2 regions of the Streptomyces sp. NPDC033845 genome follow, and region 2 is predicted to be linked to the other one. Evidence: riboswitches for the same ligand, from Rfam matches in the RefSeq annotation. Region 2 holds a riboswitch; the other holds the start of a gene.
The links. A riboswitch is a leader RNA that binds a small molecule or an ion and turns the genes downstream of it on or off. The one in region 2 is predicted to bind ZMP and ZTP.
Positions count from the first base shown of each region.

Region 1 (3,389 bases), on a different contig from region 2:
CGAGGAGGTTGACCAGGCCCTTGGGCGAGGAGGCCGACTTCGACATCTTGATCGCCGGGTCCTGGAGGTCGTAGATCTTCGCGACCTCCTTGACGATGTGCGCGGCGGGCAGCGTGAAGGTGGGGCCGAACCGCTGGTTGAAGCGCTCGGCGAGGTCGCGGGTCAGCTCGATGTGCTGGCGCTGGTCCTCGCCCACCGGCACGGCGTTCGCCTGGTAGAGCAGGATGTCGGCGACCTGGAGGATCGGGTAGGTGAACAGGCCGACGGTGGCGTTGTTGACCCCGCCCTTGGCGGACTTGTCCTTGAACTGGGTCATCCGGCTGGCCTCGCCGAAGCCGGTGATGCAGTTCATGACCCAGCCGAGCTGCGCGTGCTCGGGCACGTGGCTCTGGACGAAGAGGGTGCACCGCTCCGGGTCGAGGCCGGCGGCCAGCAGCTGGGCGGCGGAGAGCCGGGTGTTCTCCCGGAGCGCCGCCGGGTCCTGCGGCATGGTGATCGCGTGCAGGTCGACCACCATGTAGAAGGCGTCGTGCGTCTCCTGCAGGGCCACGTACTGGCGGATGGCTCCGAGGTAGTTCCCGAGGTGGAACGAACCGGAGGTGGGCTGGATACCGGAGAGCGCGCGAGGACGGTCAGAAGCCATGTCCCCATTGTCTCAGGTGCGGCGGCGGGGTCCGGCCCCGCCGCCGCACCCGAGAGGGCGGGCTAGCCGACCGGCAGGCCGGGGGCCGGGTACTCGGCCATGAGGGCGGAGACCTCGGCGGCGACGGCGGACAGCTCGGCCTCCCGGCCGGCGGCGGCCGCGGCGACGGCCCGCGCGATCCACCGGGCGACCTGCGGCATGTGCTCGGCGGTGAGCCCCCGGGAGGTCAGGGCCGGGGTGCCGATCCGGATCCCGGACGGGTCGAAGGGCTTGCGGGTGTCGAAGGGCACGGTGTTGTAGTTGACGACGATCCCGGCCCGGTCCAGGGCCTTGGCCGCGGTCTTGCCGGGGACCTCCTTGGCGGTGAGGTCGATCAGCACGAGGTGGTTGTCGGTGCCGCCGGACACCAGGTCGAAGCCCTCCGCCAGCAGGGCCTCGGCCAGCGCCCGGGCGTTGGCCACCACCTGGTGGGCGTAGGCGGTGAAGGAGGGCTGGGCGGCCTCCTGGAGGGCCACCGCGATCCCGGCGGTGGTCTGGTTGTGGGGGCCGCCCTGGAGGCCCGGGAACACCGCCTTGTCGATGGCCCTGGCGTGCTCGGCCCGGCACATCAGCATGGCGCCGCGCGGGCCGCGCAGGGTCTTGTGGGTGGTCGTGGAGATCACGTCGGCGTACGGCACCGGGGAGGGGTGGGCGCCGCCCGCGATCAGTCCGGCGATGTGCGCCACATCGGCGACCAGCACCGCGCCGGCCTCCTTGGCGATGGCGGCGAAGGCCTCGAAGTCGATGGTGCGGGGCAGGGCGGTGCCCCCGCAGAAGAGGATCTTCGGGCGTTCGGCGAGGGCCTGGTCGCGGACCGCGTCGTAGTCGATCAGCCCGGTGTCCCGCCGCACCCCGTACTGGACCCCGCGGAACCAGGAGCCGGTGGCCGAGACACCCCAGCCGTGTGTCAGGTGGCCGCCCATCGGCAGCGCCATGCCCATCACGGTGTCGCCGGGTTGTGCGAAGGCCAGGTAGACGGCGAGGTTGGCCGGGGACCCGGAGTAGGGCTGGACGTTCGCGTGGTCGGTGCCGAAGAGGCCCTTGGCCCGCTCGACGGCCAGGGCCTCGATCCGGTCGATGTTCTGCTGGCCCTCGTAGTAGCGGCGGCCCGGGTAGCCCTCGCTGTACTTGTTCTGGAGGACGGTCCCGGAGGCCTCCAGCACGGCGGCGGAGACGTAGTTCTCACTGGGGATCAGACGCAGGGTGTCCGCCTGGAGGCGTTCCTCGGCGGCCACCAGGGCGGCGAGCTCGGGGTCGGCGGCGAGCAGGGCGGGATGGCGCGCGGTCATGGCGGCTCCTCCGGGGTCGATGTCGATTCGTACCCCGCGAGGCCCAGGCGAGCGGCCCTGTGTGCGGACTGTTCGGCACGACTCCCCCGGAGTTGGTTCCCCGTACGCCAGTCGCCGTGCGTACCGCACACCTTAGCGGGCCCGACACAGGGGCGCTTCCGCCGTCCACCGGGAAGAGCGAGGATAGAAAGTGACGTCACCCACGTCACAGGTCAGGACGGACGAAACGGAGACCCCGTGTCGAGTACTGCTGATGCCATCCGATCCGCCGAGGCGCACAGCGCGCACAACTACCACCCGCTGCCGGTGGTCGTGAGCACGGCGGAGGGCGCCTGGATGACCGATGTCGAGGGCAAGCGGTACCTCGACATGCTCGCCGGGTACTCCGCGCTCAACTTCGGCCACGGCAACCGCCGGCTGATCGACGCCGCGAAGGCGCAGCTGGAGCGGGTGACCCTCACCTCGCGGGCCTTCCACCACGACCGGTTCGCCGAGTTCTGCACGGAACTCGCCGCGCTGTGCGGCAAGGAGATGGTCCTCCCCATGAACACCGGTGCGGAGGCGGTCGAGACCGCCGTGAAGACCGCTCGGAAGTGGGGGTACCAGGTGAAGGGGGTCCCGGACGGGCACGCCAAGATCGTGGTCGCCGCGGACAACTTCCACGGCCGGACCACCACCATCGTGTCCTTCTCCACCGACCACGAGGCCCGGGACCACTTCGGGCCCTACACCCCCGGTTTCGAGATCGTGCCGTACGGGGACCTGACCGCGCTGGCCGCGGCCGTCACCGAGAACACGGTGGCGGTGCTGCTGGAGCCGATCCAGGGCGAGGCCGGGGTGCTGGTCCCGCCGGCCGGCTATCTGCGGGGGGTCCGGGAGCTCACCCGGGAGCGGAACGTGCTCTTTCTGGCGGACGAGATCCAGTCCGGGCTGGGCCGCACCGGGAAGACCTTCGCCCTCGACCACGAGGAGGTCGTCCCCGACGTCTACATCCTGGGGAAGGCCCTGGGCGGCGGGGTGGTCCCGGTGTCCGCGGTGGTCGCCGACCGGGACGTGCTGGGGATCTTCCGCCCCGGCGAGCACGGCTCCACCTTCGGCGGGAACCCCCTCGCCTGCGCGGTGGCCCTGGAGGTGGTGGCGATGCTGCGCACCGGCGAGTACCAGCAGCGGGCCACCGAGCTCGGCGACCACCTGCACCAGGAGCTGGGGCTGCTGGTCGGCGGCGGCGCGGTGACCGCGGTCCGCGGCCGCGGCCTGTGGGCGGGCGTGGACATCGACCCGGCACACGGCACCGGGCGGCAGATCTCCGAGCGGCTGATGGAGCGCGGGGTGCTGGTGAAGGACACCCACGGCTCGACCATCCGGATCGCCCCGCCGCTGGTGATCTCCAAGGAGGACCTGGACTGGGGCCTCGACCA
Region 1 is NZ_JBVIRI010000018.1:13,112-16,500, reverse strand. It holds gene trpS (tryptophan--tRNA ligase) at 1-643, opposite strand, end outside; gene ACZ50K_RS29625 (serine hydroxymethyltransferase) at 706-1,971, opposite strand; ZMP/ZTP riboswitch at 2,006-2,096, opposite strand; gene rocD (ornithine--oxo-acid transaminase) at 2,209-3,389, shown strand, end outside.
Region 1: another riboswitch for ZMP and ZTP. It lies ahead of ACZ50K_RS29625 (serine hydroxymethyltransferase); the one in region 2 lies ahead of ACZ50K_RS10515 (bifunctional 5,10-methylenetetrahydrofolate dehydrogenase/5,10-methenyltetrahydrofolate cyclohydrolase).

Region 2 (3,389 bases):
GCGGCGGCGGGGGCCGAAGCGGCGGTCTTGCGGGCACCGATCGGGCGCGGCGCGGCGGCCGCCTTCTTCACGGCGGTACGGGCCGGCGCCGCCGCGGCCTTGCGGGGCTTCTTCGCCGCGGTCTTGGCGGCGGGGGCCGCGCTCACGTGCAGCGCGACGCCCTCCTCGTCCAGGACCTGGTTCAGGCTGCGCAGGACCCGCTTCCACTGGTCCACCGGGATGCGGCCGGCCTCGAAGGCCTGGCGCACGTCGTCACCGTTGATGTGACCCTGCTCGCGGCCGCGCTCGACGAGAGCGACCAGGGCCTCGGATTCGGCGATCTCCGGAGGGAACGTACGGGACGGGCTGAGCGACACAAGGAGCCTCTCGTTGCGAACAGATAAAGGGCGGGCGGGACATCATCGCGCGGACTTCCGGAAACACCCCGGGCGGGGTGCGTATTCCGGCCGCTGCGCGAAGACGCCTGTCGGTTCATCGCATGCCCGAGTCGATTCGTTACGCACTGAATTGAGTGACCTGCGCCACGCTGCCAATCGGAGGCCGTGGTGATCGGTCCCGGATCAGCCCGGTTTGCGGGCTTCGATCAGGAACCTGGACGTGTGCGCGACGAACGGGCCGTCGCGCTCGATCCGTTCGTGGAGCTCGCGCAGCCGGTCCCGGTGGTGGCCGACCGTGAAGCCGGGCACCATCCAGATCACCTTCCGCAGGAAGTAGATCACGGCGCCGATGTCGTGGAACTCCGTCCGCAGCCGCTCCGCACGCAGATCCGTCACCTCCAGGCCCGCCCGGCGGGCGTCGGCGACCGCGTCGTCGGGGTGCCGGCCCCGGCGGACCTCCTCCGGCTGCGGCCCGAGGAAGTACTCGACGAGCTCGAACACGCTGGCCGGTCCGACCTGCTGGGAGAGGTATTCTCCGCCCGGTCTCAGCACCCGGGCGATCTCGTCCCACCAGACGGTCACCGGATGCCGGCTGACCACCAGGTCGAAGGCCTCGTCGCCGAACGGCAGCGGGGGCTCGTCGGCGTCGGCGACCACCACCGCGCCCAGCGGGTGCAGCAGCCGGGTCGCCCGGTCCACGTTCGGCGGCCAGGACTCGGTGGCCACCGTCAGCGGGGGCAGCCGTCCCGGCGGCACGGCCCCGGCCAGCACCTCGCCGCCGCCGGTCTGGATGTCGAGCACGGCCCGGGCCCCGCCCAGCAGCCGTTCGCCGAGCAGCCGCTGATACCCCCAGGAGGGGCGCTGCTCGGTGGCCCGTCCGTCGAGCCAGGAGAAGTCCCAGCCGTCCACGGAGACCGAGTCGGCCTCCGCGACGAGATGGTCGAAAGTGCGAGTCATGCCCTGATCGTCCCAGTACGGACCTCCGGGATCCAGCCGATTTCGCGGGATGGCCGTCGACTACAGTGGGCGGCGGGCCGTGACTGGCGTTCGGGTGGATCACCACCGGGGAGCGGCCCGCGCACGGCGGGCCGTGCGCCGCTGCCGCGCGCCTGGGCGAACCGCGAACACGAACCGCGATCCGCGACGCTCAGGAGACCAGCCCCATGACCACCGCCACCGCACGCCTGATGGACGGCACCGCCCTCGCCCGCCGGATCGGCGAGGAGACCGCGGCCCGGGCCGCGAAGATCACCGAACTCACCGGCACCGCGCCCTGTCTGGCCACCGTGCTGGTCGGCGAGGACCCGGCCTCCGTCACCTACGTGAAGATGAAGCAGAACCGCTGCGCCAAGGCCGGGATCACCTCCCGGCACGTGGCCCTCCCGGCCGAGACCACCACGGAGGAACTGGTCGCGGCGATCACGGCGCTCTCCGAGGACCCGGAGATCAGCGGCATCCTGCTCCAGCACCCGGTCCCGCACCACATCGACGAGCGGGCCGCCTTCGAGGCCATCGCCCCCGGCAAGGACGTCGACGGGGTCACCATGCACTCCTTCGCCGCCATGGGCTTCGGACTCCCGGGCTTCGTCTCCTGCACCCCCGGCGGCATCATGCGGCTGCTGGAGGAGTACGAGGTGGACCTCACCGGCAAGCACGCCGTGGTCGTCGGCCGCAGCGCGATCCTCGGCAAGCCGGCCGGCATGCTGCTGCTGGAGCGCAACGCCACGGTCACCTACTGCCACTCCCGCACCCGGGACCTGCCCTCCCTCGTGCGGCAGGCGGACGTGCTGGTCGCCGCCGTCGGCAAGGCCGAGTTCATCCGCGGCGAGGACATCAAGCCGGGCGCCGTGGTCCTGGACGCCGGATACAACGAGGGCAACGTGGGCGACGTCCACTTCCCCTCGGCCGCCGAGCGCGCCTCGCTGATCACCCCGGTGCCGGGCGGCGTCGGCCCGATGACCATCGCCGTCCTGCTGGAGCAGACCGTCGCGGCGGCCGCCGAGCAGGCCGGCATCGTCCTGGACTGACCGGGGCTTCGGTCCCGGGCCACAGGGCCCGGGACCCGGCCCGGCGGCCCGTACTGGCCGAAAGCAGGATCCCCCGCCGCTCCCACCGGGGTGCACTGGTTATGTGAACGCACCGATGGATATGCAGCCGAAGCCGGGGGAGCCGGACCGGGCCGCGGGCAGCCGCCGCCACCCGCGGGGACTGGCCACCCTGGTGCTCGCCGAGATGTGGGAGCGCTTCAGCCTCTACGGCATGGTCGCCATCCTGGTCCACTTCCTCGCCGCCCCGCGCTCCGCGGGCGGGATGGGCCTGGCCGAGGGCAGCGCCGAGGCCGTCGAAGGCGTCTACATGTCGATGATCTGCCTGCTGGCCCTGCCCGGCGGCTGGATCGCCGACCGCTTCCTCGGCGCCCGCCGCGCCGTCCTCTGGGGCGGAGTGATCATCATGCTCGGGCACCTGGCGATGGCCGTGCCCAGCGCCGCCTGCGTCTGGCCCGGACTGATCCTCATCGTGATCGGCACCGGCCTCCTCAAGCCCAACATCTCGGCCCTGGTCGGCCGGCTGTACCGGGCGGACGAGGACCAGCGGCGGGACGCCGGCTACTCGCTGTTCTACATGGGCGTCAACCTCGGCGCGGTGCTCGCCCCGATCGTCGTCGGCTACCTCGGCGAGGAGGTCGACTGGCACCTGGGCTTCGGCTCCGCCGCCGTCGGCATGGCCCTCGGCCTGGTCCAGTACGTCCTGGGCGGCCGCAAGCTGGCCGCCTCCCTCCGGGAGGAGCCGGTGGCCCGGCTCACCCCCGCCGAACGCGCCCGGCTGCGCCGCTCCGGCGCCTGGAGCCTGGCCGGCACCGCCGGACTGACCGGCGTCCTGCTCGCCGCCCACTCCTTCGACGTGGACTCCATCACCTTCGTCCTCACCGTGATCGCGGTGGTGGTCCCGGCGGGCGTGCTGTTCTCCATGTACCGCAGCCCCAGGATCGACTCCACCGAGCGGACCCGGCTG
Region 2 is NZ_JBVIRI010000004.1:152,209-155,597, forward strand. It holds gene ACZ50K_RS10505 (RNA polymerase sigma factor) at 1-356, opposite strand, end outside; gene ACZ50K_RS10510 (class I SAM-dependent methyltransferase) at 561-1,334, opposite strand; ZMP/ZTP riboswitch at 1,404-1,499, shown strand; gene ACZ50K_RS10515 (bifunctional 5,10-methylenetetrahydrofolate dehydrogenase/5,10-methenyltetrahydrofolate cyclohydrolase) at 1,541-2,404, shown strand; gene ACZ50K_RS10520 (peptide MFS transporter) at 2,508-3,389, shown strand, end outside.